DNA from 3 places in the Vreelandella subglaciescola genome. Region 3 is predicted to be linked to each of the others. Evidence: predicted binding sites of a transcription regulator. Region 3 holds the regulator's gene; each other region holds the start of a gene.
The links. The regulator FNR, encoded in region 3, switches genes on or off when oxygen is low (the NO sensors DNR and NnrR bind a similar motif). The targets are predictions, from matches to a motif close to TTGATNTANATCAA.
Positions count from the first base shown of each region.

Region 1 (9,995 bases), 1.1 Mb from region 3:
AAAACTCTCGCGAGGCCACGCTGTTTGCCGCCTGGCACGAGCAGTTTCAGGTGCTGGTGGATACCGATGTGGCGCTGGGCTTTCGTGATGATCCCTGGGGCAACGCCATTGAGTGGATGTCGGCGCTGTGCGCGCACCCCGAATGGCTGGACTCGCCCCAAGTGGTCCAGGACCTGACGCTGGCGCTGACCAGCCGTTTTGGCAGCCTGCCGTGGATGGCGCCGAGCCTGCTCGAGCCGCTGGCGCTGCGGCTATCGCGCTGGCTTGAGCAGGCGCGCGCCGAAGGCGACGGCAGCCTGTGTTGGGACGATGCCAATAACGCGTTTTTGCTGCGGATCGGTCTGGCGCTGGTGGTAGGCATGGAGCGCGGCGCACGCCAGCATTCCCGCCAACTGGCCGAGGAGCTTTTGGCCATCAATCGCGAAGACAGCCTTGGCCTGCGCGAGCTGGTGCTTGACCAGCTGCTGCGTGACGAGCGCAACCGCGATGCGCTGACGCTGGCGGACGCCGCGGAAGACGACGGCTCGCTGTGGCTCAATATTCTGCTTGGGCGCACGTTGGCGCTGTACCGCTTACAAGAGTGGGAACAGGCCGAAGAAGCGCTGGGTGACGTCAAGCGCCACAGCCGCTACGCGCTGGAGATGCTCTGCACCGAACACCCGCGCCCGGCCTTGCCGGGGAAAGACGGGAGCATGGCACCCGGTACGCGCGCCGAGGCCTGGCAGTACCGCACGCTGATGCGCGATCAGTGGCGGGTGACCCCCGGCGCGCTGGAGTGGCTCAGCGAGCGCCGCTAGCGGCAGGCTTGCCGTAAAGGTCGCGATCACGGTTGACCCACACGGCAAGCATGACCGCGGGAATCCCCAGCAGCGAGGCCAGGATAAAAAAGCTCGCGTAGCTCTGGGCCTCGACCAGCAGCCCGCCAAAGCCGCTTAAAAACTTGCCGGGCAGCGTCATCAACGAAGAAAACAGCGCGTACTGCGTCGCGGTGTAGGCGCGCGACGTCAGGCTGGATAAAAATGCGATGAATACTGCGCTGGCCAGGCCATTGGCCAGATTATCGCCGATGATGGTCACCACCAGCATGGGCAGCTGATCGCCCATCAGGGAAAGCGCGGCAAACAGCAGGTTGGTCAGCATCGTCAGCATAGCCCCCACCACCAGCAGCGGCCCGATACCGTAGCGAACCACCAGCAGCCCGCCGAGCATACCGCCGCCAATACTCATGGCAATGCCGAAAATATTGGTGACGCTGGCAATGGTGGCCAACGAAAACCCCAGGTCGATATACAGCGGGTTGGCCATCGACGCCATGGCCAGATCGCTGATGCGAAACACCGCGATAAACGCCAAAAGCCCCAGCGTTTTCATGCCGTGACGCACAAAAAAGTCGGTGAACGGGCAGACGATGGCGCCGATGATCCAGGCCACAAAGTGCCGCCAAAGGCGGGGCTGGTGGCGACTGTTGCGCAAAAAAGCACGCACCCGGGGTTCCAGCACGGGTTTGCCGCTGCCTGTCATTCGCGCAGGTTCGGGGCGCACCAATACCGTGAGCATACCCACACCGACCAGCGCAGCCATGGTCAGATAGGCCGCGTGCCACGAGACGGTGGCGGCAATGTAAAGCGCCCCGGCGCCGGCGGCCAACAGCCCGGCGCGGTAGCCGATGATATAGGTCGAGGCCATGGCGGCCTGCTTGTCATCGTCGGCCGACTCGATACGAAAGGCGTCAATCGCGATGTCCTGAGTGGCCGAGCCAAAGGCCACCAGCAGGGCGAACCCCGCCACCCAGCCCAGATTACCCATCGGCGGCGTCGCGGCAAGGCCCACCAGTCCTGCAGCGATGACCGCCTGCGCCAGCAGCATCCAGCTGCGGCGTTGGCCCAGCGCGCGCGTCAATAGCGGCAGCGCTACGCGGTCGACCACCGGCGCCCAGAAAACCTTGATCGAATAAAGCATGCCTATCCAGGCGAAAAAGCCGATGGCAGCCACTTCCACACCGGCACTTCGCAGCCACGCGGAAAGCGTCGAGAACACCAGCAAAAACGGCAGGCCGGCGGAAAAGCCCAAAAACAGCATGGTGATAACCGGGGCGCGCCAATAAACCGCCAGTGATGCTCGCCAGCTGCGCTGGGCGGCGGGGATGGGCATAGACAGGCTCCTGAACTTGGGCAAACGGCTAAAATACGCGAGCACCGACAGCTGTTAAACTGCGCTGCTTGAAGAACACGTGGAATCAAACGTCCGCTAGCTTACCGGAGAGGAGTTTTGTATGTCGATTGCCGCGCACCGCGTTGTCACGCTGGACTACGTATTGAGTGACCACGTATCAAGTGACGGTCAGGGAGACGTGCTGGACGATTCCGCCGCGCGTGGCCAGCCGCTTGAGTACCTGCACGGCCACGAGAACATTGTGGCAGGGCTTGAACGCGCGCTGGAAGGCCAGCCGGAAGGCGCCGAGCTTAGCGTTACCCTGATGCCTGCTGATGCTTACGGCCTGCGCGATGAAGCGCTGGTGCAGCAGGTAGGGCGTAGCGCCTTTGGCAGCGCTGAGCTGTCACCCGGCAGCCGCTTTCAGACCGAAGGCGAGGCCGGCCCGCAGATTGTTACCGTGCTGGCAGTAGACGGCGAACAGATAACGGTGGATACCAATCATCCGCTGGCCGGGCGTACGCTGCGTTACGACGTGCGCGTGCTGACGGTGCGCGATGCGACCCGTGCCGAGCTTGCCAAGGGCCATCCGCTGGCGCCGGAAGTGGCTGCCTCAAGCGTTGAAGATCGCAAGGTTCTTTAAGAAGTTTGGCCTGAAAAATAGCGCGCTAAAGGTAAAGATGACGTGGATCAATTAGCCATGCGGCGTCTTCCCGATGAGGTGCAAGGGTTGATCCACGTCAGGTTTTGTCCGTCGTTTGTTGCCTAGTATGAGGGCAACACATCGCGGCGGGAGCAAGACTATGTATTGGGATGATGCAGTAATATTCGGGTTGGTCACCGTCGGCATGATGATTGTTTTCATGGCCGGTTGGGTGGGTTTCATTGTCCGCGATCATCGTCGTAAAAAGTAGGTTTATCAGTCGTCAGGGAGGAGGCCGAAGTAAAACCTGAATTCAGGCAACCAAGGCTTCCAGTCGCCGGTTCTTCGGAGCCGGCATTTTTTTGCGTGGGTATGAAGCGAGAGTAGATAGAATTGACAGGCATTTACTCATGCGGTTACAACTAAAGGAGAGCAGCATGTACCGGTGCGTGAATGCCCATTCAAAAGGAGTGACTCATGTTAAATAACGCTGTGGTGTTTCTGATCATTGCCATTATTGCTGCCGTATTTGGCTTCGGTGGTATCGCAGGCGTTGCCGCGACGATTGCCAAGGTTCTCTTTGTTATCTTCCTTATCCTGTTCGTGGTGTCGTTAATTAAAGGCAGGAAGTAGAACAGGCTGACGCCTGAGTGCGCCGGAAAACGATGCCCCCAGATGTTCATCGCGGTTGGGCAGGAGGTCAGAGTGAGAGAGGTAAGTGCCAGCGCGCTTGCCAAGCATTCATTACGCGTTCCGGATACCGGGTTTTACCCAGGCTACCGTTATAGCGTGCCAGTGCCCGGGTAAAGTCGCCGTTCTCCCTGGCCAGATAGTGGGCAAGAATGGTGCAGCCGTAGCGCAGGTTGCGCGACGGCGCCTTGAGGTCATCGGCGGCAAGCCCCAGCTCGGCGATCCAGAAAGGCATAATCTGCATTAACCCCACCGCGCCGGCGGATGACACCACCGCTGGCCGAAAACCACTTTCTACCTCGATTAACGCCAGCACCAGCGCCGGTGGCAGCCCGGCAAGCCGGGCTTCGCGGTAGACGCGTTCAAGCAGGCGTGCGCGCGCCTTGGCGCTCGGCATAAACGTTGCCAGCGGGCGGTCCATCTCAGTGTGAAAACGGCGAATCTCAAGTTGCTGAAGGGCGCTGGGTTGCGCCGCGCCAAAGGTCGGCTGCACGTCGGCACGGGCCGCGCCAACGCTCAGCGCGGCGCATATTGCAGCGGCGCCCAGCCATACGGCCGGGCGTCGTTTGCTGTGCGTGACCGGTTTACCCGGATCAGCAAGATCGGCTTTTCTCACGCAACATTCGCACAAGCTTTCGCACGCAAAAACTCCACGATCTGATCGGCGGGGGTCATGGTGACGTCGCTGTCGCGGCGGCCCTTGTATTCAAGCTCGCCTTTGTCCAGCCCGCGATCGCCAATCACCACGCGATGGGGAATACCCATCAGCTCCAGGTCGGCAAATTTGACGCCCGGGCGGGTGTCGCGGTCGTCCAACAGCACGTCGAGCCCGGCGTTGGTCAGCGTCTGATAAAGCCGCTCGGCTTCTTCGCGTACGCGCTGGGACTTGTGCGCATTCATTGGCACCAGCGCCACCTGAAACGGGGCGAGGGCGTTGGGCCAGATAATGCCGGCGGCGTCGTGATTCTGTTCGATGGCAGCGGCTACCACGCGCGTCACGCCAATGCCGTAGCAGCCCATCCACGGATGGCTGGTCTTGCCGTTGTCGCCGAGCACCGTGGCGTTCATGGCCTCGGAATATTTCTGCCCCAGCTGGAAGACGTGGCCCACTTCAATACCGCGCTTGATGGCAAGCGTGCCCTGGCCGTCCGGCGAGGGATCGCCTTCGACCACGTTGCGCAGGTCGGCCACCTCGGGCAGCGCGGCGTCGCGCTCCCAGTTGATGCCAAAGTAGTGCTTGTCGTCCACGTTGGCGCCGGCGCCAAAGTCGTGCATTAGCGCTACGCTGCGGTCGATGATGATTGGCAGGTCAAGATTGACCGGCCCTAGCGAGCCCGGGCCGGCACCCACTGCGGCACGGATTTCCTCTTCGCTGGCCATGGCCAACGGGCTTGCCACCTGCGCCAGATTCTCCGCCTTGACGTCGTTGAGCGTGTGGTCGCCGCGAATAATCAGCGCGACCAGCCCGTCTTCGGCGGCGTGCACCATCAGCGTCTTGACGGTTTTTTCGATGGGCAGCTCAAACTGCTCGACCAGCGCGGCGATGGTCTTGGCATCCGGCGTATCGACCAGACGTAGTTCTTCGGCGGGCGTGGCGCAAGTGGCCTCGCTGCCCACCGGAGCGGGCAGCGCCTCGGCTTTTTCCATATTGGCGGCGTAGTCGGAGCCGGTCGAGAAGACGATGTCGTCTTCGCCGGAGTCGGCCAGCACGTGAAACTCGTGGGAGCCGGTGCCGCCAATCGAGCCGTTATCGGCAATCACCGGGCGGAAGTCCAGCCCCAGCCGGGTGAAGATGCGCGAATAGGCGTCGTACATGCCCTGATAGGTCTGCTTGAGCGACGCCTCGTCAACGTGAAAGGAGTAGGCGTCCTTCATGATGAACTCGCGCGAGCGCATCACGCCAAAACGCGGGCGGATCTCGTCACGGAACTTGGTCTGAATCTGGTAGAAATTCATCGGCAGCTGCTTGTAGCTGGCGATTTCCTTACGCACCAGATCGGTAATCACTTCTTCGTGCGTGGGGCCCACGCAGTAATCCCGCGCGTGGCGGTCTTTCAGGCGCAGAAGCTCGGGGCCGTACTGTTCCCAGCGGCCGGACTCCTGCCACAGCTCGGCCGGCTGTACCGCGGGCATCAGCACTTCCTGAGCGCCGGCACGGTTCATTTCTTCGCGCACAATGGCCTCGGCCTTGCGCAGGGTTTTCAGCCCCAGCGGCAGCCAGGTGTAAAGGCCCGAGGTGAGCCGGCGGATCATCCCCGCGCGCAGCATCAGCTGATGGCTGATCACTTCGGCATCCGCCGGGGTTTCTTTCATGGTGGCAATTAAAAGTTGGCTGGCGCGCATGACGAGTTACGTTCCTTAAGCTGGCAGACGGTTAACAGAAAGCACAAACACAAAGCGCTGACGACAGAGTGCCGGCAGCGTGGAATGCGGGCATTGTACGGTGAAGCGTGGAACGCGGCAAAGAAAGTACGGTGAAGCGTGGAACGCGGCAAAGAAAGTACGCTGAAGCGTGGAACGCGGCAGAAACCCTCGGCACAGCGGCTAACCGGGCGGCATGAAAACGGTCGGATTATCGCTGATCACGCTACTCACGCCCCATTGCCAGCGCGGCGCAAACGCCACGGGATCGTTGGCGGTGTAGCACATTACCGTAACGCCTGCCCGATTGAGCGCTGCCAGCGAGGCAGCTTTTACGTAACGCCAGTCCAGGTGCACGCTAAAGGCGCTGATAGCGTTGCACCGGTGCGGCCAATCGCAGGGCAGGCGTTTGGCCAGAAGCCCCAGTGCCAACGCCTGTGGCGGGGCCATGGCTCGCGCGGCGGCAAGTGCCGGCTGGCTGAACGACGAGACAATCAGGCGTTCGGGCGGCAACGCGGCCAGCACCTCGGGGATTATTCGTTGCGTCAGCGCCAGTGGGTCATGGCCCTTGTTGATTTTGAGCTCAAGGTTTAGCCCCATGTTGAGCGTGTTTAACAGCGCCAGCATCTCCTCGAGGCGCGCCATGCGTTCGCCTTGAAACGCCGCGCTAAACCAGGCACCCACGTCGAGGCGCTGGGCGCTTTCCCGGTCAAGCGCGGCGAGGGCGGAGCTGCCGTTCGAGCAGCGTTTGACGTCGCGGTCGTGCCAGATCACCGGCGTGCCGTCGCCCAGCAGCTGTACATCAAGCTCCACCCAGCGGACGCCAGCCTGGTGCGCGGCGCGCACGGCGGCCAGCGTATTTTCCGGGGCGCGGGCGCTATAGCCGCGGTGGGCGATAACCCGGGGCACGCTGATAGCCGGATGGGCAGGCAGCTCGGGTGGCATCATTCGACGTAGGCTCCCAGCGCGCGCATGCGCTGTTCAAAGTGGGTCACGTTATCGACCAGCTCAGCGGGGCCCTGGGCCACGCACTCCGCGAGTATGGCCTCGATCAGCGTAATGGCGGCAAGGATCGAAGGAAAAAAATGCGGCGTGTCACTGGCCAGAGTGAATACCAGATCAGCTCCCGGCACCAGCGGCGAGCGCATGGTGTCGGTGATGACGATGGATTTGACGTCGCTCTGGCGGGTGATTTCAAGTGCTTTCAGGGTTTCGGCGCAGTAGGGGGCAAAACCGAAGATGACGGCGGCGTCCTGCTCGCCGAAAGGCGCAAGCTCGGTCAGCAGCCCGCCTTCAAGGCCACGCACCAGCGCGATGTTGGGCATGGCGATGCGCCCGACATAGGCAAAGTGGTAGGCACAGGCAAAGGTGTCGCGAAAGCCGATCACCGCAATGCGGCGTGCGGCCAGCAGGCGCCGTGCGGCTGACTCGACCCGGGTCTGGTTATCCGCGGTGAACAGGTGCCCGATATTGGCAAAGGCGGCATCGCCGACGTCGGTAAATACCGGGTTCTGACGCGTTGCGGAAAGGCTTTTCAACCGGCTGGCACGGTCGGAGAGTTCGCCGGAACCGGCCTGCAGCGCGGCCTGAAACACCTGACGAAACGGCTCGTAGCTGGTGAAGCCCAGTTTTTTCGCCAGCCGCACAAGCGTAGACGGCGTGATGCCGGCGGCGCTAGCCGAGCCGCGCACCGACTGAAAGGCGACTTCACCGGGGTGGTCAAGCACGTAACCCGCCGCCTGTTTCAGCTGCGGGCTAAGCGCGGGATACGCCTCGGCCAGATCGCGGGAGATCGCATTCAGGCGTTCTTCGGGAGCGTTTTCGGTATATGGCTTCATCGGCTGTTTGGCTGCGTTATCAAGGGGATTTTGTCGAGCAAAGGAATGGCACAACTGTACCGGAAAAATACCGGTCGGCACAGCTGTGTTGACGAGGGGCAGGAGCGCCGCTATGATTCGATTAATGAAACAAGCGTTTCTCATTTTTTAGTATAAAGATACGTTTGTGTTTTTTGCTTTGTTCCGTAAGCGAGCTGACACCATGCCTTGCCCCGATTCTGTACCCGCCACGTTACCCGCGACGTTCCCTAACTACGAAACCCTGCGCCTTGCCTGGCTGACGCCGGAAGCCGACAGCCGCGTGCTGGAAATTCGCCTGAATCGGCCGCACCGGCTAAATGCGGTGGTTGAAGCGCTTTACGACGAGCTGCTGGACGCGCTGGCCTTTGCCCGCGATACCGACAGCGTGCGTGCGGTCATCCTGACCGGTGAAGGGCGGGCGTTCTGCGTCGGCGCCGATATGAAAGAACACGGCGGCGCGGCGCGTACGCTCTACCAGCGGCGCGCCTATTTACAGCGCGGTAACGACGTCTGCGAGGCGCTGTACCGCCTGCCCAAACCGGTTATCGCGGCGGTCAACGGTTACGCACTGGGGGCGGGGGCGGAAATGGCCGTGGCCTGCGATTTCATCCTGATGGCTGAAGACGCGCAGATCGGCTTTCCCGAAACCAGCATCGGCACCTGCGTGGGCGGCGGCGTGTCCAAAATCCTGCCGCAGATCGTGGGGCTGACTCAGGCGCGGCGGCTTTTATATACCGGCGAAAAAATCACCGGCAGCGAAGCGGCACGGCTCGCGCTGGCACTGGCCGCCTACCCGCAGGGCGCGCTGCCGGAACAGGCGCTAGCGCTTGGCGAACGCCTCGCCGCGCAGGCGCCGGTATCCATCGCCATGCTCAAACGGCTGGTTAACCTCGGCGCGGCAAATGACCTGAACGGCCATCTGCAGCAGGAACTGGACGCGGTCTTTACCTGCTCGACCACCGCCGATTGGCAGGAAGGCGTAGATGCCTTCGCGCAAAAGCGTTCGCCACGGTTTCAGGGCCGCTAGCAGCGATCCGCGCTGCTTGCGTTGCGTCATCCCGCCACTCGTTTCCCCGTTAACAGGTATCCGTCCGTCATGTATCCGATCAAAGGTCATCTTCCCCGGCAAAGCCCGCTGCACGCGATGCTTGCCCCCGAGAGCGTTGCCGTTATCGGCGCGTCCGCCGACCCTACCAAGCGCGGTTACAAGGCCATGCTGGGGCTGGTGAAAGGCGGCTATCGCGGCGCGGTATATCCGGTCAATCCCAAAGCGGCGTCGATTCTTGGCGTTAACGCCTGGCCGAGTCTCGCCGATGTGCCCGAAGCACCGGCGCTGGCGTTAATTTGTACGCCAGCGGCCACGGTTCCCGGATTGATTGCCGAGTGCGGCAAGCGCGGCGTCAAGGGCGCGATTATTCTGGCCAGCGGCTTTGGCGAAATGGGCGGTGAGGGCGTGCGCCTTGAGCAGGAAATGCTGGCGCAGGCGCGCGCTTGCGGCGTGCGTTTGATCGGCCCGAACACCTCGGGCGTGTTCAATTTGCATCATCAGCTGAATTTGCTGGCGCTGGATCACGTCAAAACAGGCGATATCGGTGTGATATCCCAGTCCGGCAACATGCTGCTGTCACTGGCGCTTGAGGCCGAGCACAACGGCGAGGTGGGCTTCAGCACCTACGTGGGGCCGGGCAACCAGAGCGATATCGGCTTTAATGACTACCTGCGCTATCTGGGGGAAGACGAGCACACCCGCGTAGCCACGCTCTATGTGGAAGGCTTTCGCGACGGGCGGGCATTCTTGCAAACGGCGCGCGAGGTCAGCGCGGTCAAGCCAGTGGTCGTGTACAAGTCGGGCTCGACTGCGCAGGGGCAAAAAGCGGCCAGTTCGCACACCGGCGCCCTGGCCGGCAGCTACCGGATGACCGTGGACGTACTGCGCCAAGCGGGCGTCAACGTGGTGCAGTATTCCGACGATATTCTGCCCGTGGCGGAAGGGCTGGGGCGGCTACAGCGCTCACCGGGCAAGCGTGTGGCGGTGATCGCCGACGGCGGCGGGCAGGCCACCATTGCCGCCGACCGGCTGACCGAAGCGGGGCTGTCGCTTGCGGTACTTTCGGAGGAAACCCGCGCGATGCTGAAAACCGCGCTGTTCGCCCAGGCCTCGACCGCCAACCCGGTTGACGTGGCAGGTTCCACCGATGCCAACCCCTCGCTGCTGGCCACCTGCATGGAAATAGTGGCCAACGACCCGGGCGTGGACAGCGTGCTGCTGGTAGGCATGTTCGGCGGCTACA
Region 1 covers NZ_LT670847.1:541,669-551,663, reverse strand. Annotated here, with positions in the region: gene B5495_RS02525 (SEC-C domain-containing protein) at 1-797, shown strand, start outside; gene B5495_RS02520 (AmpG family muropeptide MFS transporter) at 781-2,151, opposite strand; gene B5495_RS02515 (FKBP-type peptidyl-prolyl cis-trans isomerase) at 2,273-2,794, shown strand; gene ccoM (cytochrome c oxidase subunit CcoM) at 2,922-3,065, shown strand; gene B5495_RS02510 (DUF1328 domain-containing protein) at 3,272-3,427, shown strand; gene B5495_RS02505 (lytic transglycosylase domain-containing protein) at 3,495-4,100, opposite strand; gene B5495_RS02500 (proline--tRNA ligase) at 4,097-5,827, opposite strand; gene B5495_RS02495 (glycerophosphodiester phosphodiesterase family protein) at 6,029-6,793, opposite strand; gene B5495_RS02490 (MurR/RpiR family transcriptional regulator) at 6,790-7,683, opposite strand; gene B5495_RS02485 (enoyl-CoA hydratase/isomerase family protein) at 7,886-8,731, shown strand; gene B5495_RS02480 (acetate--CoA ligase family protein) at 8,801-9,995, shown strand, end outside.
Region 1: ccoM (cytochrome c oxidase subunit CcoM) is a predicted target of FNR. The motif match lies at 2,832-2,845, and genes of this name have one in related genera.

Region 2 (9,995 bases), 1.5 Mb from region 3:
GAAACGGAAATGTTAGAGGCAGGGGCGTCGCGCTGCGGATCGAGCGAGGCCTCGCGCCAGGGCACGAACAGTTCGATCAGCAGCAGGGCGGTAAGCCACAGGCCGAAAATGCCGATGATGCCGGTCAGCCCGTAGGAGCCGAAAGCGACGTGATAGTCGTGAAAGCCGGCGCTGTTGCGGGCAACGGTTTGCACGTTCATCAGCACTACCCAGCGGAACATCCACGCCACGTGCAGCGCCAGCAGGCCCAGCACCCAGCCAAAGGCTTTGCGCCGAGCGGGGGTGCGGCGCACGACAAAAGCGAGCGCGGCCAGCAGAACGCCGGCAATGCCGCCTTCGATGGCGGTGCTACGCCAGGCGGCACTTTGGTCAATGGAATCCAGCGCGGCTGCGACCGAGCCGGAGACGGCGTTGGCACCGTCGAGAAACCAGGTCAGCGCGATAAAGCCCGCGACCACGCAGGCGCCGACCATGATGGCGAGCATCTGCCGGTTGGTGTCGGCTTGGCGCATGCCGGAAATCCGGTTGAGCAGCAAAATCAGTCCGCAGGCGCCAACGATGCCGGTGGCCACGAACATTGGCGGCAGCCAGATGGTGTGCCACAGCGGGCGGCCTTTGACGATAGCGACTTCGGCGCCGGTATAAATCATCATGCCGACGGAGGTAGCAAGCGCGGCGAGCCCGACCAGCACCATGATCTTTCGCGAGACCTGCCAGTCGCCCCAGGCGATCCAGCCGGCAATGAGTGAAAACCAGCCGTCGTTTTCCTGGCTGCGCGCTTTAAGCGCCGGGCGCCAGGCCAGCCAGGCCAGCAGCACGGTGCTCGCCAGATGTAGCGGCAGCAGAAAGCTGCCGAGCGACATCCACGACCAGGGCGTCGGATGGGCGTAGAAATGCCAGAAACGCAGCGGCTGGTGCAGGTCGGCGAGCAGTGCCACGGGTGCTACCAGCGTGGTCGACACGCAGGCCAAAAGCGCCAGCCGTGAGGTGGCCAGCCAGTGTTTCTTGCCCAGAATAATGCCCGGGGCTGCAATCCATAGGCTGGTGTAAGACAGCGCGATCAAAAAGAAGTACTGCACCGCCCAGGGGTACCAGGCAATGCCGTAGCGCGGCACGACAACCTCAGTGACCAAACTCATAGCCCAACTCCTTGCCCGCTTCGTTGATGACGTTCCAGATGCCGGGTTCGGCGTCGGGGCGCTGGGTAAAGCGCTCGTCCATCCCCAGATAAAACACTTGGGGCAGAGTGCCTTTTTCGGGCTGCAGCACCATCAGCTCGTCGCGGTGCTTGTCCATCAGGCGGCTGATTTCGCTTTCGGGGTCGCGCATGTCACCGATGATGCGTGCGCCGCCCACGCAGGACTCCACGCACGCCGGCAGCAGCCCGGCTTCCAGACGGTGGGCGCAGAAGGTGCATTTGTCCGCGGTCTGGGTCTTTTCGTTGATAAAGCGCGCGTCGTAGGGGCAGGCGTTAACGCAGTAGGCACAGCCCACGCAGCGGTCGCTGTCAACCACCACGATGCCATCCTGACGCTGATAGGTGGCCTGAACGGGGCATACCGGCACGCAGGGCGGGTTGTCGCAGTGGTTGCAAAGCCTCGGCAGCATGAAAGTGGCGACCTCGCCGGTGCCTTCCTGCTCGACTTCAAGCTGCGAGACAATGGTGCGAAAGTTGCCCAGCGGGGCGTCGTTTTCGATATGACAGGAAACGGTGCAGGCCTGGCAGCCGATGCACTGGCGCAGGTCGATCAGCATGCCGTAGCGCTTGCTGGGATCGCCTTCGCGGCGTGGGGGCTGGTCGTTGATGCCGGCGCTGGCCACGCTGGACAAGGGAACCATCGCCGCGCCGGCGCTCAGGCGCGCCAGCTGGCCGAGAAGTGAACGGCGTATGGGGTCCATGGCGCCTCCTTGGTAGGGCAGCTCTGTTGGCTGCATCAATGAATCGTCGGGACAGGCCAAGGATACGCCGCTGATCAACGTTAAAAGTTGATACCCATCAAGGGTTTATCTCGGTATTTTTAATGCTGCCTTAATCTTCTGGAGTAAGCTTTTGTTTATAAAGATAAAACCGGTTGTTCTTTAAATAACGATGTTGGCCCGCTGACCGGGAGGAGCAGGCACAAAAAAACCAGCCGCGAGGGCTGGTTTTCGTTGTGAGGTCAGTCAATGTTGACCGTCTTTCTCGGGTCGTCTGTGTCGACTCAGTACAATGGCGCCTCCGGCTCCAGCGTGCGGCGCAGCACGTTAAGCTCATCGGCGTGCAGGTGTTCAAGCCTGCCGGCCAGTAGATCGCTTATCTTTTGCACGGGAAGTCCCGCGCGACGGGCGATTTCACGGCTGCCGAGATCGGAGATGGCAATTAGCCGGGTAATGATGCGCATCAGGCGCGTGCGTTTTTCCAATTCCCTGACGTCAAAATCGTCAGGGCTGGTTCGCGGAGGGTCGGTCAGTTCTGCATGGGCAGACGAACGTGCCGTACTCATGAGTCTCCATTGATGGGAAGTGGCACCGCTAACAATGCCGCTAAGCGGGCGGCTTTTCAATGCCCGGCCGAGGAAAATTTCGTTCTGTGCCGATGCCCGCAGATGGCGCCATGCTGGTAAACTGTGCGCCTTCATTTTTTTGAGTAACGCGAACCAGCCGGAGATCAATGCCATGGCGTCAGAAAGCCCACCCGTTGTCGGAGTGATCATGGGGTCAAAGTCGGACTGGCCGGTCATGGAACACGCGGTCGCCATGCTCGAGCGTCTGGGCGTGGCCTACGAGACTCGCGTGGTCTCGGCGCACCGCACGCCGGATCTGCTGTTTGACTACGCCAAAGGGGCGTCCGCGCGCGGTATTCAGGTGATTGTCGCCGGCGCCGGCGGAGCCGCCCACCTGCCGGGCATGGTGGCGTCACAAACCCCGCTGCCGGTATTCGGCGTGCCGGTGGAGTCCAAGGCGCTGAAGGGGCTTGATTCGCTGCTCTCGATCGCCCAGATGCCCGGTGGCGTCGCGGTAGGGACGCTGGCCATCGGAAAGGCCGGCGCAACCAACGCGGGGCTGCTGGCCGCGCAGGTGGTGGGGCTGGCCAATCCGCCGGTGCGTACCGCCGTCGAGGCCTTTCGCGCCGAGCAGACACAGGCGGTGCTCGACAACCCGGACCCGCGCCCCTAGGCGCTGGGCCTGACGTAACGACAACACGGGCAATGATATTTCCGGAGGCTTTACATGAACATTGGCATACTCGGTGCGGGTCAGCTCGGGCAGATGCTGGCGCTTTCCGGCTATCCGCTGGGCAACCGCTTCACTTTTCTGGATACCACGGGCGGCCACAGCGCGGCGATTGGCGAGATCATCAGCGACCCCGAGAACCAGCGGCTAAGCGATTTTCTCGATCGGGTCGACGTGGTCACCTACGAATTCGAGCATCTGCCGGTGGCGCTGCTGCGTGAGATCGAGGCGCATAAACCCGTCTACCCTAGCAGCCGCGCCATTGCCGTGTGCCAGAACCGCGTGGAAGAAAAAGCGCTGTTTGACCGGCTGGAGATTCCCACGCCCGAGTATCGTGTGGTCACCAATGCCGCTGAGCTGGAAAGCGCCGCGCGCACGCTGGGCTGCCCGGTAGTGTCCAAATCAGTGACCGAAGGCTACGACGGCAAAGGTCAGGCGGTGCTACAAACCCCCGATCAAGCCGCCGACGCCTGGGCGACCATTGGCCACGAAAAACTGATCGTCGAGGCGTTTGTCGATTTCATTCGTGAGGTGTCGATGATTGCCGTGCGTGGCCGCGACGGCGAAGTGCGCTTTTATCCGATGGCAGAAAACCAGCACGTTGACGGTATTCTGCGCTACTCCATCGCGCCGCTGCCGGATCTGGACGCAGGCGTGCAACAAACGGCCGACGGCTACATCCGTACGCTGCTCGACGAATTAGACTACGTCGGCGTGCTGGCGCTGGAGCTGTTCCAGACCCGCGACGGCAGGCTGCTGGCCAATGAAATGGCCCCAAGGGTGCACAATTCCGGCCACTGGACCATGGACGGCGCGGTGACCAGCCAGTTTGAAAACCACCTGCGGGCGGTGCAGGGGCTGCCGCTGGGCGAGACCCGCGCGCTGTCGCCTACCTGCATGATCAACGTAATTGGCCAAGAGCCTGAGAGCGTCGAAGTGCTGCGTCTGGCTGACGCTCATCTGCACCGTTACGGCAAAGCCGAGCGCGCCGGACGCAAGCTTGGGCATATCAACGTGGTGGCGCACGACCATGCCGCATTGAAAGAAAAGCTCGATGTCTGCGCGGCGTTATTGCCCGATGCGCCGGCGCCGGCGTTCAGCTTTGTGCCGTAACGACTTTACGATTCGCAACTGAGCGTAAAAGGCGCTACATATACAGGCTACGCCTTTATAGGCTAAGCCTTCGAGCACGCAAGGCCACACTATAAGAAAGCTGCGGCGTCGCCCCAAGTCCGCCATGCCTGAACGTCCTGCGTTCGGGCTGGGTTTATTGGTGGAAAAAAACCGCAGCACAGGAGTAATGCCAGTCAGTTAAGCTTTTCATCTGCCTGCCAACCGGTGTTGTAAGAGGCCGGCTCTACCCACACCCCGGGCACAAGCGCCGGGCGAAGCAGGCCCATGGCCTGCCGGCTAATATCCCAATTCAAAAATCGGTTCGTGAATCAACCTTAACTGATTGGCATTACAGCACAGGAGCCTTTATATGCCGCCGATGTCGCCTTTTTTCGCCGGATCGGAGCTGAGAGGAAAGCTGCGAGGGGATTTTAGCGAAGAATGCCGCCGAGACCATGAGCACACGGTGCAGCAATTACGCAGCGAAAAAGTCCACCTGCTTTACGAAAACCTGTGGCAGCCCGTTGTTCTGAGCGTGGTTGTCGCTGGCCTATTGGTGATTACCCTGTGGCCGGTGGTACCCGCCGCCACGCTGCTCGGTTGGCTTGGTGCGCTGTCTCTCGTTTCGCTACTGCGTCTGGGGCTTGCACACTGTTATGCGCGCCTGCCCAAAGAACAGCGTCAGCACCCGCGCTGGCTGTGGCGGTTTGCCATCGGGACGCTGGTAGTGGGCTGCGTATGGGGCGCGGGCAGCTTCTTGCTGTTTACTCCCGATCACTACGGCCAGCTGGCGGCACTATGCATTGTTTTCTCAGGTATTATTGCCGGCGGCGTTACCACGCTTTCGACTATTTGGTGGGTGGCCGCTTGTTTTTCCGTGCCGATCATTCTGCCTTTGCTGGCGCAGTTTTTCTGGATGGGCACGACGCTTTCCATGCTGCTGGGCACCATTCTCACGTTGTTTCTCGGGCTGGTATTGCTCACCAGTCGTCGGCTCAATCGTATTATCCACGCAAATATTTATTTGCGCGTTAGCATGGCGGCACGCGAGGTGCTGCTGCGGGAAAGCGAAAATCGCTATCGCTCGATTTTTCAGCACTCGCCCCTCGGCGTGCTGCATTTCAATCGTAAAGGGCGCATCACCGACTGCAATGCCAAGTTATTGGACGTGTTGGGCGTTGCCCGGGCGCAGGTCATCGGTTATAACCTGCTGAATGACGCGGCTAATCCGGCCGTTGGGCGTGCGGTTGGTAAAATGCTTCGTGGTGGCACGGGATACTATGAGGGCACCTACACGCTACCGGATGCCAGTGAAGGCACGCCGCTGCGGGCTTTTTTCAACGTGGTGCATAGCGATGGTCATCAACAGGTTGGCGGTATCGCCATCGTTGAAGACTTTACCCAGCGCAAGCGTCAGGAGGCGATCATTTATCGTCAGGCCTACTATGACGTGCTGACTGACTTGCCCAACCGGCGGCATTTTATCGAAGGCGTGCAGGCGCTATGGCAGCAGACGCCGCCGAGCCGGGGAATGCTGATGTTTCTCGATCTTGATCGCTTCAAGCTGATTAACGATACCCTGGGCCACGCCGCGGGCGATGATTTGCTGGTGCAGGTGGCAACGCGCCTGCAGGGCTGTTTGCGCCCGGACGATCAGGTCGCGCGGCTAAGCGGTGATGAGTTTGTTTTGCTGGCGTTGTTTGACGCCGATGCTGATGAGTCGGGCATTGAGGAACAGGCGGCCGCTTATGCCGCACGCGTTGAGCGAGCGCTGGGCGCTGAGTATTGTCTGGAGGGGCAGCGGGTCAGCGTGACGCCGAGCATCGGCTATACCTGCCTGGATACGCGCACGGGCGATCATGAGGAAGCGCTTAAACAGGCGGATATCGCCATGTACCGCGCCAAGACGGCGGGACGTAACCATGTCTGCTGTTATCGTCCGGCCATGCGGGAGGCGTTTCAACAGTCGGCGGCGCGTTATACGTCGCCGGAAGCGGTTCAGGGGCTTCAATCGGATCAACCGGCTTTCACCGCGACGCTGGCGTGTCAGAAGGCGTTGGAGTAAATCAGCAGGATTGGCATGGCCTGAAGGCCACCATAAAAAAGCCCGGCCTTGATGCGATGCGTCAAGGCCGGGCGGTATAACGAGATGTCTCCCGTTCTATCAGGTCTTACGACTCGTCAAAGTAGTTTGCCTTGATCTCGTCATAGGTACCGTTGTCTTTCAGCGTCTCAAGCGCCTGGTTGAACTGGTCGGCCAGGTCTTTGTCGCGCTTGCGAAACGCCATGCCGAACCCGTCGCCAAAGTACTGCTTGGGCTCGGTGAGCATCTTGCCGACGACCTTGTAGTCGCGGTTATCGCTTTCCAGCAGCGTCGACTGGCCGACGGGGTAATCCAGAAAAACGATGTCCAGCCGCTCGGCTTCCATATCCAGCACCATGTCGTCGGCGGTGGAGTAGCGGTTGACGTCGGCCACGCTGCCGTACATGTCGGTGACGTAGTTATCCTGCAGGGTGCCGCGCTGAACGCCAATGGTCATGCCGTCGAGCGAGCCTTCGGTGGCCTCGGTCAGGTCGGTGGAAGACGGCGCAAACCAGGCCGAGGGCGGCGTGAAGTAGGGGTCAGAGAAGAGTACCTGTTCGCGGCGTTTGTCGTTGATGGTCATCGACGACATGATGGCGTCATATTTGCGCGCCATCAGCCCGGGGATGATGCCGTCCCAGCCCTGTACGATCCATTCGCACTCGACCTTCATTTCGGCGCACATGGCGTTGCCCAGATCGATATCAAAGCCGGTAAGCTCGCCATCCGGCGTGCGAAATTCCATGGGCTCGTAAGGGACATCCACGCCGATACGAATCTGGTCGTCGTCGCGTGCCTGTGCGCTGGTGGCGGCCACGGCAAGGCTCAGAAGGGAAAGAGATAGTAGTTTTTTCATTGTAGTCTCCAGGCAAAGGGGAGTCACCGCAGACGGTGATCCCGTTCAACTTACCCCAGCAAAGCGCCGAGGCAAACCTTTTCACTCTTTGGTGTTCATGTGACTAGCCGATACCTGTCGGTTACGTCATCGGCCTTAAGTGTGCGAGCAGCCTTTTCTCCAGAAAGCGGAAGAAATACAGGATGGTAAAGGTCAGGCACAGGTAAATCGCCGCGACGAACAGAAAGGCATCAAAGGGTGCGTAAAAGCGTGCGTAGACGAAACGGGCCGCGCCGGTCAGGTCCATCAGCGTCACGACGCTGGCAATGGCGCTGGCGTGGAGCATGAAGATGACTTCGTTGCCGTAGGCCGGCAGGGCACGACGAAACGCACTGGGCAGCACGATACGTCTGAGTGCCAGCGCCGGCGACATGCCATAGGCACGGGCGGCTTCGATTTCACCCTGGGGCGTGGCTTTTATTGCGCCGCGGAAAATCTCTGTGGTGTAGGCCGCCGTGTTGAGCGTGAAAGCGAACAGCGCCGGCATGAACGGTTCTTTGATGATCGCCCACAGCCAGGTGTCCTGAATGCCCTCCACAAACACCACGCCGTAGTAGATCAGGTAAAGCTGTATCAGCAGCGGCGTGCCGCGAAACACGTAGGTGTAGAGAAAAATCGGCCACTTGATGAAGCCGTGTCGCGAGCTGCGGCCAATGGCCAGCGGCACCGCCATCACCAGCCCGATAATCAGCGAGAGAAACACCAGCTGTACGGTGGTCGTCAGCCCGTCGCCGTAGAAAGACAGCGTTTGCAGGGTGAAGATGCTGTTGTTGGCGAGCAGGCCATCCAGCCAGTCGAGAAGCGCTTGCATTAGTCCATCTCCCCGTAGCCGATGCTGTAGCGTTTTTGCAGGCGAGCGAAAATCCACTCCGAGACGCTGGCGATCAACAAATAAATGACGGCCACCACCATCATGAAGGTGAACGGCTCGCGGGTGGCCTTGGAGGCCTCGGCGGCGATGCGCACCATGTCGGAAAGCCCGATGACCGAGACCAGCGCGGTGGTTTTGAGCAGCACCATCCAGTTGTTGGAAAGCCCCGGCAGCGCATGACGCATCATCTGGGGAAAGCGAATGCGCCAGAAAACCAGCCGGGGGCTCATGCCGTAAGCCTTTCCGGCCTCAATCTGGCCGTGCTCTACGGCCATGAAAGCGCCGCGAAAGGTCTCGCCCATGTAGGCGCCAAAAATCAGCCCGATGGTCACGACGCCGGCGACAAATTCGTTGATGTTGATGAAAATATCCACCCCCGTGGCGTCGTACAGCCAGTCGGTCAGGGCGTTGACGCCGATTTGTCCGCCGAAGAACAGCAGCATCATCAGCACCAGATCCGGCACGCCGCGGATCAGCGTGGTGTAGAGCGTGGCCAGGCGGTGGGCGACCACGTTGCCCGACATCTTGGCGCTGGCGGTGAAAAGGCCCAGCACCACGGCAAGCGTAAGCGAAAGCACGGCAAGCGACAGGGTAACGCCGGCACCTTCCAGCAGCCTTGGGCCGTAGCCCTGTAAATCCAGCATAAGTCGTCTCCAGAAAACCGCGTTCGGCGTATTAATGCTTGTTTTCAGTACTTTTTCTCAGTGCTTTTTCTCAGTACTTGCTGTCAGTATCCGGTTTCAGTACTTGGGGGCCAGAAATTGCTGCAGGCGCGGTGACTGCGGGTTTTTCAGTACCTCGGCGGGCGTGCCGGACTCTTCCACCAACCCTTCGTGGAGATAGATCACCTGGCTTGAAACATCCCGGGCAAAGCCCATTTCGTGGGTGACAACCACCATGGTGCGGCCTTCATCGGCCAGGCCGTGCATGACCTTGAGCACATCGCCGACAAGCTCGGGATCGAGGGCCGAGGTCGGCTCGTCAAACAGCATGACTTCCGGGTCCATCGCCAGCGCCCGGGCAATGGCGCCGCGCTGCTGCTGGCCGCCGGAGATCTGCGCCGGATAGGCGTTGGCGCGGTGGCTGAGCCCGACGCGTTCGAGCAATGCTTCGGCGTGTTCCACGGCTTCCTTGCGGGGCTTTCCCAGCACGTGAATCGGCGCTTCGATGATGTTTTCCAGCACCGTCATGTGCGCCCAGAGGTTAAAGCTCTGGAACACCATGGACAGCTTGGCACGCATCCTCACCACCTGTTTCCAGTCGGCGGGCTCGCGGCCTTTGGCGGTTTTTTTGAAGCGAATGGTGTCGCCGTGAACGATCAAATCGCCTTCATCAGGCTGTTCCAGCAGGTTCATGCAGCGCAAAAAGGTACTTTTGCCCGAGCCGGAGGCACCGATCAGGGTGATCACGTCGCCCTTGTGGGCTTCAAGCGAGAGTCCTTTCAAGACGTCCGTATCGCCAAAGCGCTTGGTAATGTTGCGCACTTCAAGGGGAAGAGGCGTGGTGGCCATAGCAGAGGCTCCAAAACAGGGATTGCCGCAGCAACCTTCAAGGTCGGTGTGAGTGCAAACGATGAGCGCAAAAGGTGAACGCATACGCCCGAGACGGCGGGTACAAAAAAGCAGGCGATTCTAACAGGCCAGCCTTGTATATAGCGTCTCATGCCGGCGTTTTATTTATTCGACTTTGGTTTTAGTGGTGGCGTCGGGCGGCGATGCCGGCGCGACCAACAGTGCTGCCCTTGCCCCCACTTCAACCCGGGCGTTGGGAAACACCACGTGAAGTGACCTGTGCTCCACTATTGTCTCTCCCGCGCTGGC
Region 2 covers NZ_LT670847.1:1,046,465-1,056,459, reverse strand. Annotated here, with positions in the region: gene nrfD (NrfD/PsrC family molybdoenzyme membrane anchor subunit) at 1-1,139, opposite strand, end outside; gene dsrO (sulfate reduction electron transfer complex DsrMKJOP subunit DsrO) at 1,123-1,899, opposite strand; gene B5495_RS15080 (helix-turn-helix domain-containing protein) at 2,202-2,483, opposite strand; gene purE (5-(carboxyamino)imidazole ribonucleotide mutase) at 2,656-3,156, shown strand; gene B5495_RS04905 (5-(carboxyamino)imidazole ribonucleotide synthase) at 3,211-4,326, shown strand; gene B5495_RS15000 (sensor domain-containing diguanylate cyclase) at 4,793-6,391, shown strand; gene B5495_RS04895 (transporter substrate-binding domain-containing protein) at 6,498-7,265, opposite strand; gene B5495_RS04890 (ABC transporter permease) at 7,387-8,115, opposite strand; gene B5495_RS04885 (ABC transporter permease) at 8,115-8,819, opposite strand; gene B5495_RS04880 (ABC transporter ATP-binding protein) at 8,916-9,686, opposite strand; gene B5495_RS04875 (succinylglutamate desuccinylase) at 9,852-9,995, opposite strand, start outside.
Region 2: dsrO (sulfate reduction electron transfer complex DsrMKJOP subunit DsrO) is a predicted target of FNR. The motif match lies at 1,987-2,000, and genes of this name have one in related genera.

Region 3 (9,995 bases):
ACGCCCCGACACGCTGGAGCTCAAGCTCATTTTCCCCACGGAAAACGATCGCGACCAGACGTTTACGCTGGAACACGTGCGCGAAGGCCGTTACATCACCCAGGGGCCGGACAACCTGCGCTACCGCTGGTATCTGCGCCTCCAGCCCGTCGCTGACGACCCCGAATGGCGTCTGGTGGGCGAAGCCCGCTTTCCCACGGAAGACAGCATTACGCTGCACCCCGGCGGTCGTACGGAGAGCTGATGTCCACATCTGCGTCCGCCGCATGCTATCACTGCGGCAATCCGATGCCCGCAGGGGCGCCGTGGTGTATCCAGCTGGATGACGAACAACACCCGCTCTGCTGCCCCGGCTGCGAGGCCGTGGCCCACGCGATCGTGGAAGGCGGGCTGGAAAGCTACTACCGCTACCGCACCGAGCTGCCCGAGCGTCCCGACGAGCGTAAGGCCGCCAAGGCGGATACCTGGGTGGTATTTGACGATCCCGGCCTGCAGGCGACGTTTGTGCACCCCGACGAGGACGGCCGCGTCCACGCCACGCTGGCAGTCGAGGGCATCACCTGCGCGGCCTGCGCCTGGCTGATCGAACACCGGCTCAACGCGCTCGACGGCGTTGACTCAAGCGCCGTCAACCTGACCCACCACCGCGTGCGCATTGGCTGGGACCCGCAGATTATCGCGCTGTCTCAGCTGCTCGCGGAAATGGCCGCCATCGGCTATACCGCCCAGCCCTACGAGCCGGATCAGGCGCAAAAACGCCTGCAGCGCGAAGAGCGCATGACCATTCGTCGGCTGATCGTTGCCGCCGCCGGCATGGCGCAGGTAATGATGTTTTCCATCCCCATCTACGTCTCGTCTCCCGGCGACATTTCCGACGGCTTCTACGCGCTGTTTCACTGGCTGTCGTTTGCGCTGGCCACGCCGGTGGTGCTGTTTTCCGCCCGGCCGTTTTTCCATAATGCCCTGCGCGATCTCAAAACCCGCGTGCTGGGGATGGACGTCCCGGTCTCGATTGCCATCGGCTGCGCCTATCTGGCCAGCGCCTGGGCGGTGATCACGGGTAGCGGCGAGGTGTACTTTGATTCCGTCGCCATGTTCACCTTTTTCCTGCTTTTCAGCCGCTACATCGAGGCCCGCGCACGCCGGCGCAACGGCCAGAGCGGCAATGCCCTGAGCGGCGTGCTGCCGGCCTCGGCCACGCGTCTGGAAGACGATGACAGCGAGCGCGTGGTGCCCGCCAACCGCCTCGCCGCCGGCGACCGCGTGCTGATCAAGCCCGGTCACGACGTGCCCGCCGACGGCATCATCGAACAGGGCGAATCCAGCCTCGACGAGTCGATGCTCACCGGCGAATACCTGCCCGTCACCCGCTGCGTCGGGCAACCCGTGGTCGGCGGCAGCCAGAACATGGAAAACCCGCTGGTGATTCGCGTTACTCACGCCGGCCCGCAGGCACGGGTTGCCGGGATTATCGACCTCACCGATCGCGCCTTTGCCAACCGCCCGCGTCTGGCCCAGCTGGCCGCGCGCATGGCGCATCTGTTCGTCCTGCGCCTGCTGCTCGTGGCCGCGTGTGTCGCTGTCGCCTGGTGGTTTATCGACCCGTCACGGATGCTCTGGATCATGCTCTCGGTGCTGGTCGTTACCTGCCCGTGCGCACTGGCGTTGGCCACACCTGCCGCGCTGACCGCCGGCCACGGCCAGCTCAGGCGGCGCGGCGTACTAGTCACTCGCGCCGACGCGCTGGAAACGCTCTCCAACGCCACCCGGGTGATTTTCGATAAAACCGGCACCCTGACCCGGGGCGAAATGCAGCTGGTCGAAACCCGCCCGCTTTCCGACGGCCTCTCAAGCGAGCGCGCCCGCACGCTCGCCGCCGCACTCGAAGCGCGTTCGGAGCATCCCATCGCCCGGGCCTTTCAGCCCTATCGCGACGCCACGCTTACCGCCCGCGAGATACACAGCGTGACCGGCCAGGGGCTGGAAGGCGTGATCGACAAGGCCCGCTGGCGGCTGGGCAAACCCGTATTTGCCAGCGCCTCCCGCGATCATTCGCCCGACGATGTGCCCACGGCGCCCGATGACGGCCAGTGGCTATTGCTCACGGAAGACGCCGCACCGCGCGCCTGGTTTCGCCTGCACGATGCGCTGCGCGACGACGCCGCCGCTACCGTCGCCGCGCTCAAGGCGCGCGGGCTTGAGGTCGAGCTGCTGTCCGGCGATACCCCGGGCGCCGTTGGCGAACTCGCCGCTACGCTGGGCATCGCCACCTGGCACGCCGGACAAAGCCCCGAAAACAAGCTTGAGCGCATTCAGGCGCTGCAGGCCACGGGCGAACGCGTAGCCATGGTAGGCGACGGCATTAACGACGTGCCGGTACTCGCCGGTGCCGACGTCGCCATTGCCATGAACGGCGCCACCGACCTCGCCCGCACCCGCGCCGACGCCGTGCTGCTAAGCCCGCGGCTGTCACGCATTGACGAAGCGGTTGAAATTGCCCGGGCCACGCGGCGTATCATGAAACAGAATATGGCGTGGTCGGTGTGCTATAACGTTGCCGCGCTGCCGCTGGCCGCCATTGGCCTCGTGCCGCCTTGGCTTGCCGCCATCGGCATGTCGCTGAGCTCGCTGATCGTGGTCGGCAACGCGCTACGCCTGACGCGCTGGAAAACCCGGCCCGCGCCCCACGTCTCTCCTCCGTCTCCGGTGACCGCATGACAAGTTTGTACCTGCTGATCCCTATTTCCCTGCTGTTTTTAGGCATCGCCGTCTGGGCCTTCTTCTGGGCGGTCAAGAACAACCAGTTCGACGACCTCGAAGGCCCGGCGTACCGCATCCTGTTTGACGAAGATGAAAACGACCTGACGCCCGCCGAGCGCGAACGCCGCAGGCAAACAGCCAGCGCCGCACGCGAGCGGCGCCAGCAGAATAGCGAGCCACCAACATGAACCCGACCGGACTGGGTTTGCCGCCGCTGCTGGCGGCCTTCGTCTTCGGCCTGATGGGCGGCGCCCACTGCATCGGCATGTGCGGCGGCATCATGAGCGCGCTGACCTTTGCCGTGCCGCCCAGCATGCGCCATCCCGCCCGGCTATCCGGCCTGCTGCTGAGCTATAACTTTGGACGCATTTCCAGCTATATGATCGCCGGCGCGCTGGTGGCAACGCTGGGTACGGTGTTTTCCATCGCCCCGGCGGCGCGCATGACGCTGCAGGTCTTTGCCGCCATCATGCTTATCCTGATGGCGCTTTACATTGCCAACTGGTGGAAAGGGCTGCTCAAGGTCGAAGCCGTGGGGCGCCGCATCTGGCGTCATATCGAGCCGTTTGGCCGGCGGCTGATGCCGGTGGTCAAACTGCCCCAGGCGTTTGCGCTGGGCGCGGTCTGGGGCTGGCTGCCCTGCGGGCTGGTCTACTCCATGCTGGCCTGGAGCCTGGCCATTGCCGAACCCGTGCGTGGCGCGCTGCTCATGGGCGCTTTCGGGCTGGGCACGCTGCCGGCGCTTTTAGCCACCGGTTTTGCTGCGCGCCAGCTCAGCGCGCTCATCCGCCATCCGGCCACGCGCAGCATCGCCGCGCTGTGCATCATTTCCTTCGCCCTGTGGCAGCTGTGGTCGCTTTATCACATGGCCGGCATGTCAGGAATGTCCGGCGCTTAATTGATATAGCTCAACTCCTTCATCACGGACCGACGCTAGGATAACGCTGTTGTTCTTTCGTCTTCCCAACCGGAGTTGTTGCCATGGCCAGCGCTGCCCCCTTGTCTGTCGGTACCGCAGCGCTGCCTGCTGCCCGAGATGAGGCGCTACTGCGACGCTACGCAAGCGTCAGCCCACGCTATACGTCCTATCCCTCATCACGCGCCTTCACCGATCAGTTTGGCGCCGCGAACTTGACTCGGGCGCTGGAGCGCAGCAACGCCAGCGGCCGCGGGCTGTCACTTTACGTGCACCTCCCGTTTTGTCGCAAAAGCTGCTTTCACTGCGCCTGCAACCGGTTTCCCACCCACGACACCACGCTGCCCGAGGCTTACCTATCGCGGCTGGACCGCGAAATGGTGTTGACCGCCCGCCATCTGGATACCGCGCGCCCCGTCGAACAGCTGCACTGGGGCGGCGGCACGCCGACGTTTCTGAGCCTTGGCCAGATGAGTGACCTGTTCGACCGGCTGGATGCGCGCTTCGGGCTGTCGTCTGCGCCCGAACGCGACTACGCCATCGAGGTCGACCCGCGCGAAGCTGATGTCTTCACCCTGCGCCATTTGCAGCTGCTCGGCTTCAACCGCATCAGCCTTGGCGTGCAGGATTTGAACCCTGACGTCCAGCAGGCAATCAACCGCGTGCAGCCACGGATCATGACCGAAACGCTCATGGAAGAGGCACACCGCCTGGGGTTTCGTTCGCTGAGCCTGGATCTGGTATACGGCCTGCCGCGGCAAACCCCGCACAGCTTCGCCGCCACGCTGGAACAGATCATCGAGCTGAATCCGGCGCGCATTGCGGTGACCGACTACGCGCACCGGCCACAGCAGTTTGCCTCTCAGCGAAGGATCAACGCCGCCGACCTGCCTTCAGCGGCAGAAAAACTGGCCATATTGCACGCCACCGTTGAGCGCCTGGGTCAGGCCGGCTACGTGCACATCGGCATGGATCACTTTGCCCGCCCCGACGACAGCCTGGTCACGGCCCGCCACAACGGCACCCTGCAGCGCAACCTTCAGGGCTATACCAGCCACGCCGACTGCGACCTGCTGGGGTTGGGGGTGTCGGCCATATCGCGCGTTGATGACGTCTATGCGCAAAACCCTACCCGTCTTGGCCACTACGAAAACGCGCTGGATTCAGGCCAACTGGCCACCGCGCGCGGCCTGCGCCTGAGCCGTGACGATCGCATTCGCCGGGATGCTATCGAGCGGCTGATGTGCGACGGCCGGCTGGATCTGGCCGCACTCGGCCAGCGCTTTCAGATTGATGCGCCGCGTTATTTTTCCCGGGCGCTTGAGAAGCTTGCCGAGGCGGCGCGCGATGGGCTGACCGAACACAGCGGAGAAGTCATTACGGCCACGCCGGCGGGGCGGCTGGTGCTGCGTCAGCTGGCCGCGGCGTTTGATGCCTATCTTTAGCGGCAAAACAGCGCTGGTGGCTTGTGGGCCGCCGGCGCTTACTCGCATAATGGCGCCGTGACCCACTTCACGGAGGAATCCATGCCCGAATATCTCAGCCGTCGGCGCCCCCTGTTGCATGAAACCCGCTGCCAGACGTGCAGCCTGAGTTCGTTGTGCCTGCCGCTTGCTCTTGAGCTTGAGGACATGGACCAGTTTGACGCCATCATTCGACGGCGCGCACCGCTCAAAAAAGGCGAGCCGCTGTTTCGTCAGGGCGAGGCATTCACCAGCGTCTTCGCCGTGCGCTCGGGAAGCCTCAAACAGGTGACGATCGAAGGTAACGGTAACGATCAGCTGACCAATTTCTATCTGCCCAGCGAGCTTGTGGGCCTCGACGGTATCGACGAACAACACTACCCCGGCAGCGTGGTGGCGCTGGAAACCACCACCGTATGCGAGATTCCCTTTGACCGGCTGGACTTGTTATCTGAAGAACTGCCCGAACTTCGCGCCCAGCTGTATCGCAGCATGAGCAAAGAGATGCGCGAAGACCGCCGCATGATGCGCCTGCTTTCGCGCAAAACCGCCGACCAGCGCATGGCCAGCTTCTTGATCACCCTGTCCGATCGTTTTCGCCGCCGCGGGTATTCGCCCTACAGCTTCCGGCTGTCGATGGCGCGCGCGGATATCGGCAACTATTTAGGCCTCGCGGTGGAAACCGTCAGCCGGATTTTAAGCCGCTTCCAAAGCCAAAACGTCGTGGCCGTCTCCGGCCGTGAAGTCAACATATTGGGCATGCCGCAGCTTTTGGCGCTGGCCGAGGAAGACATCCAGGAGGTCGCGTCCTCCTGAACGCCATCAGCCTACGTTGAACGCCTGAATGCGCTCGGAGAGCGCCGCTTCCTGCTTGGCTTCAAGGTTTTCAAAATCAAACTGCTCGCGGTCGGCAAGCTGGGACGGGGCGACGTTGGTCACCGCCTTGAACATGCTTTCCAGCCGGCCGGGATGGTTTTTATCCCAATCGTCGAGCATCGCCTTGACGTTCTGGCGCTGCATGTTGGGCTGCGAGCCGCACAGGTTGCAGGGGATGATCGGATACGCCATCTGACGGGAAAACTCGGCAATATCGGCCTCTTTGCAGTAGGCCAGCGGGCGAATGACGATATTTTTAGCGTCGTCGGACAAGAGCTTGGGCGGCATCGCCTTTAAGCTGCCGCCGAAAAACATGTTCAGGAAAAGCGTTTCCAGAATGTCTTCGCGGTGGTGGCCAAGCGCTACCTTGGTCGCGCCGATCTCCTCGGCAAAGCCGTAAAGCGAGCCGCGGCGCAGGCGCGAACACAGCGCGCAGGTGGTTTTACCCTCAGGGGTTTTCTCCTTGACCACCGAGTAGGTATCGCGCTCGAGGATATGGTAATCAACGCCCAGTTTATCCAGATATTCGGGCAGCACGTGCTCGGGAAAGCCCGGCTGTTTCTGGTCAAGATTCACCGCCACTAGCGAAAAGCTGATCGGCGCGTTGCGCTGCAGGCTGCGCAGCATGTCCAGCATCGTGTAGCTGTCCTTGCCGCCTGACAGGCACACCATGATCTTGTCGCCTTCCTCGATCATGCGGTAGTCAATCACGGCGTTGCCGGTCTGGCGCCGCAGACGTTTTTGCAGCTTGTTGAAGTCGCGTTTGTGCTGCGCCTCAGTGGTCGCGGCATCATTGGCAGCGGTGGCCTCGGGCGCGGAAGCGTACGCAGCGGGATCAAGGGATTGCACGGGGTCAGAATGCGGCATAGGAAGTCTGCGCGGTCGATAGTGAAGAAAATGGGGAAAGCAGCGCTGTGATAGAACAGGAAAGCGCCGCTCTGATAGCGGCCATTGTAACAATACCCGGCGCTACCCCACCAACTCCCCCTTCATCTCGCTTCAGGAATACTCCAGGTGATAGCGGTGCGACAGGCGCTGCTTGAGATCCTTGACGATATGCAGCGCCTCGCGCAGCAGGTCGCGCTCCAGCGACGACAGCGTCTGCACCACCACGCGATCGCGGCTTTGGCCGTCAGCCGTGGGCACTTCCAGCTGGCGTTTGAGCCGCAGCTCGGTAAACAGCGCCAGCGCCTCGCCAACGTCATCGGCAAAGCGGCGCTTCAGGCGGCCGTCTACCACCAGCGCCTCCAGCCGCTCAAAGGTTGACGTGGCGGTAATACAGCGCTCAAGCGCCATGGTGCGCACGCCGTGGACAATGGGAAAAATGCCGCCTTTTTTGATATCAATGCCGTGCTGGGGTTTTTTCAGCGAGCCAAACAGCGTCAACGGCGTCGAAAAACGCAGCGCTGCCCGGGCAAAGTAGGACAGCAGCAGGTCATCGCTGGCGCAGTGCTCGAACAGCGTCTGGCGCACGCGCTCGAGGAGCGACGGGTTACCCGCGACCGCGTGGGCATCCAGCATGATGGCCAGCTTCATCAGGCTGTCGCCGTCCCGGGCGGCGGCCCAACTGGCAATACGCGCCTGCCACTGGCTGACGCTCCCCGTCCATTCGGGGTTGGAGACCATGATGTTGCCGGGGCACGGCGGGTAGCCAAGCGTGACCAGCGTATCGGTCAGTTGGCGCATGGCGCTGCCGACCTCGGGCCATTCCAGCGCATCGTCGAGAATCAGGCCGTTGTCCTGATCGGTTTTCAGGATCTGTTCGCCGCGCCCTTCGCTGCCCATCACTATCAGGCAGCTGTCATTGTGGTAGCGCGGTGCGACGCACAGCTGCCAGGCCTTGTGGATAATACGGCCGTTCAGCGCGGCCAACAGCTCCATGGCAAAGCGCAGTTTGACGCCTTGCGCCATCAGCGCGTTGACCAGCTCCGGCGTTCGCCGGCTGGCCGCGGCCAGCGAATGCAGGTCGTCCGCCTGCTCGATCTGCAGGCTCACCACATAGCTGCGGCTGGAAAAGTAGCTCAGCACGTCGGTCAGCTCGACCACGCCCACCGGCGCCTGCCCGTCAAGCACCACCACCCGCGAGACCTTATGCCGCGTCATCATCACCAGCGCCTCGAACAGGTACTGGCCGGGCGTTACCGTGATCAGACGGTAGCGGGCAATATCACCGACCGGGCTTTGCTGAGGCAATCCGTCAACCACCAGCGCGTTGAGCAGATCGGTCTTGGTCAGCATGCCCCACGCGCCCTCCCGCTCGACCAGCAGGCTATCGGCGTGGCTTTCATTAAGCTGCGTCACCGCGCTGGCGATATCGGCATCGGCCTTGATGCGCTGGGGGGCGCGCATGCAGGCGCTAACCTGCGCCAGCATGAACCCGGCCATGGTCACGCCGCCTTCGGCACGCTTTTCCATCAGCCGGCGCGCCTTGTGCGCCAGTGACTGGCGGAAGAAACCGTCAAACTCGGGATACGCCCGACACAGCTGCTGGAACAGCACCTTGGGAAACAGATAGCACAGGCAGTCCTGCTCGGCGATAAAGCGATAGCGGCTCTGGCCGTTGATCATGCTGATGGCGCCGAACAGGTCACCCGCCGTGTAAAGGCCGATACGCGCGGTGGCCTGCGGCAGCGTCGGGTCCACTTCGGCGACCTCACCCTGATGGATCAAAAACAGCGACTCGCCGGCCTGCCCGGTATCCAGAATGATTTCGTCGCGGTCGAAGTAGGCAATATCCATGCCGCGGCGCGCATGTTCACGGCCCGCCGCGTCGAGCAGCGTAAAGGGAGGTTGGGAAAGCTCGACATCGACCATGCATACCTCGGCAAAAAGGGAAACGGCGTCCCCAGAGTATCGACGTCTGTGCCCGTACCGACACCTATACTATCGTCATAGCCATTCGCCACGGCTATCCTCACAGCGACCGTTCCAGCCCGCCATCAGCAGTCAAGACGTTGGTTTAAAGACCAAAGTCTGGATTTCTTTTTGACGTTTTTTGGCCAGTATGAAAGCACGTAATGCAGGGTTGTCGCGCCGTCTTCGCCCGGTTAAAAACTGTGCTTCTGAACGGCACGGCCGCACAACCCTGGCACTGTTCACTCACCGCAATCTCCAAACCTTAACAATCACAAACGGAGAGCAACGCCATGGCAGATGATACTTCCAACGCTGCTGCATACTGGAAAGCCAACGTACGCACCATTTTCGGCTGCCTGATCGTCTGGGCCTTCGTGTCGTACGGCTGTGCCATCCTGTTTCGCCCGCTTTTAGCGGGTATTCCCGTCGGCGGGACTGACCTTGGCTTCTGGTTTGCCCAGCAAGGCTCAATCCTGACGTTTATCGCGCTGACCTTCTTCTACGCCTGGAAGATGAATCAGCTCGACAAAAAATACGACCTCGGGGAGTAAGCCAGCATGGACCAGTTTACGATCAACATACTGTTTGTTGGCGCGTCGTTTGCGCTCTACATCGGCATCGCCATCTGGGCGCGCGCCGGCTCCACCAAGGACTTCTACGTCGCCGGCGGCGGCGTGCATCCCATTACCAACGGCATGGCGACGGCCGCCGACTGGATGTCGGCGGCCTCGTTCATCTCCATGGCGGGTCTGCTGGCCGCCGGCGGCTACGCCAACTCGACCTACCTGATGGGCTGGACCGGCGGCTACGTGCTGCTTGCCATGCTGCTCGCGCCCTACCTGCGCAAGTTCGGCAAGTTTACCGTACCGGCCTTTATCGGCGATCGCTTCTACAGCAGCACCGCGCGGCTGATCGCCGTGGTCTGTTTGATCACCGCCTCGGTGACGTACGTCATCGGCCAGATGACCGGTGCCGGCGTGGCTTTCTCGCGCTTTCTGGAAGTGTCCAATACCGCGGGCATCTGGATTGCCGCGCTGATCGTGTTCCTGTACGCGGTATTTGGCGGCATGAAGGGCATTACCTATACCCAGGTCGCCCAGTACATCGTGCTGATTATTGCCTAC
Region 3 covers NZ_LT670847.1:2,513,253-2,523,247, reverse strand. Annotated here, with positions in the region: gene B5495_RS11725 (FixH family protein) at 1-244, shown strand, start outside; gene B5495_RS11720 (heavy metal translocating P-type ATPase) at 244-2,718, shown strand; gene ccoS (cbb3-type cytochrome oxidase assembly protein CcoS) at 2,715-2,948, shown strand; gene B5495_RS11710 (sulfite exporter TauE/SafE family protein) at 2,945-3,658, shown strand; gene hemN (oxygen-independent coproporphyrinogen III oxidase) at 3,742-5,121, shown strand; gene fnr (fumarate/nitrate reduction transcriptional regulator Fnr) at 5,203-5,955, shown strand; gene ttcA (tRNA 2-thiocytidine(32) synthetase TtcA) at 5,962-6,882, opposite strand; gene B5495_RS11690 (DUF294 nucleotidyltransferase-like domain-containing protein) at 7,015-8,829, opposite strand; gene B5495_RS11685 (DUF4212 domain-containing protein) at 9,162-9,422, shown strand; gene B5495_RS11680 (sodium:solute symporter family protein) at 9,429-9,995, shown strand, end outside.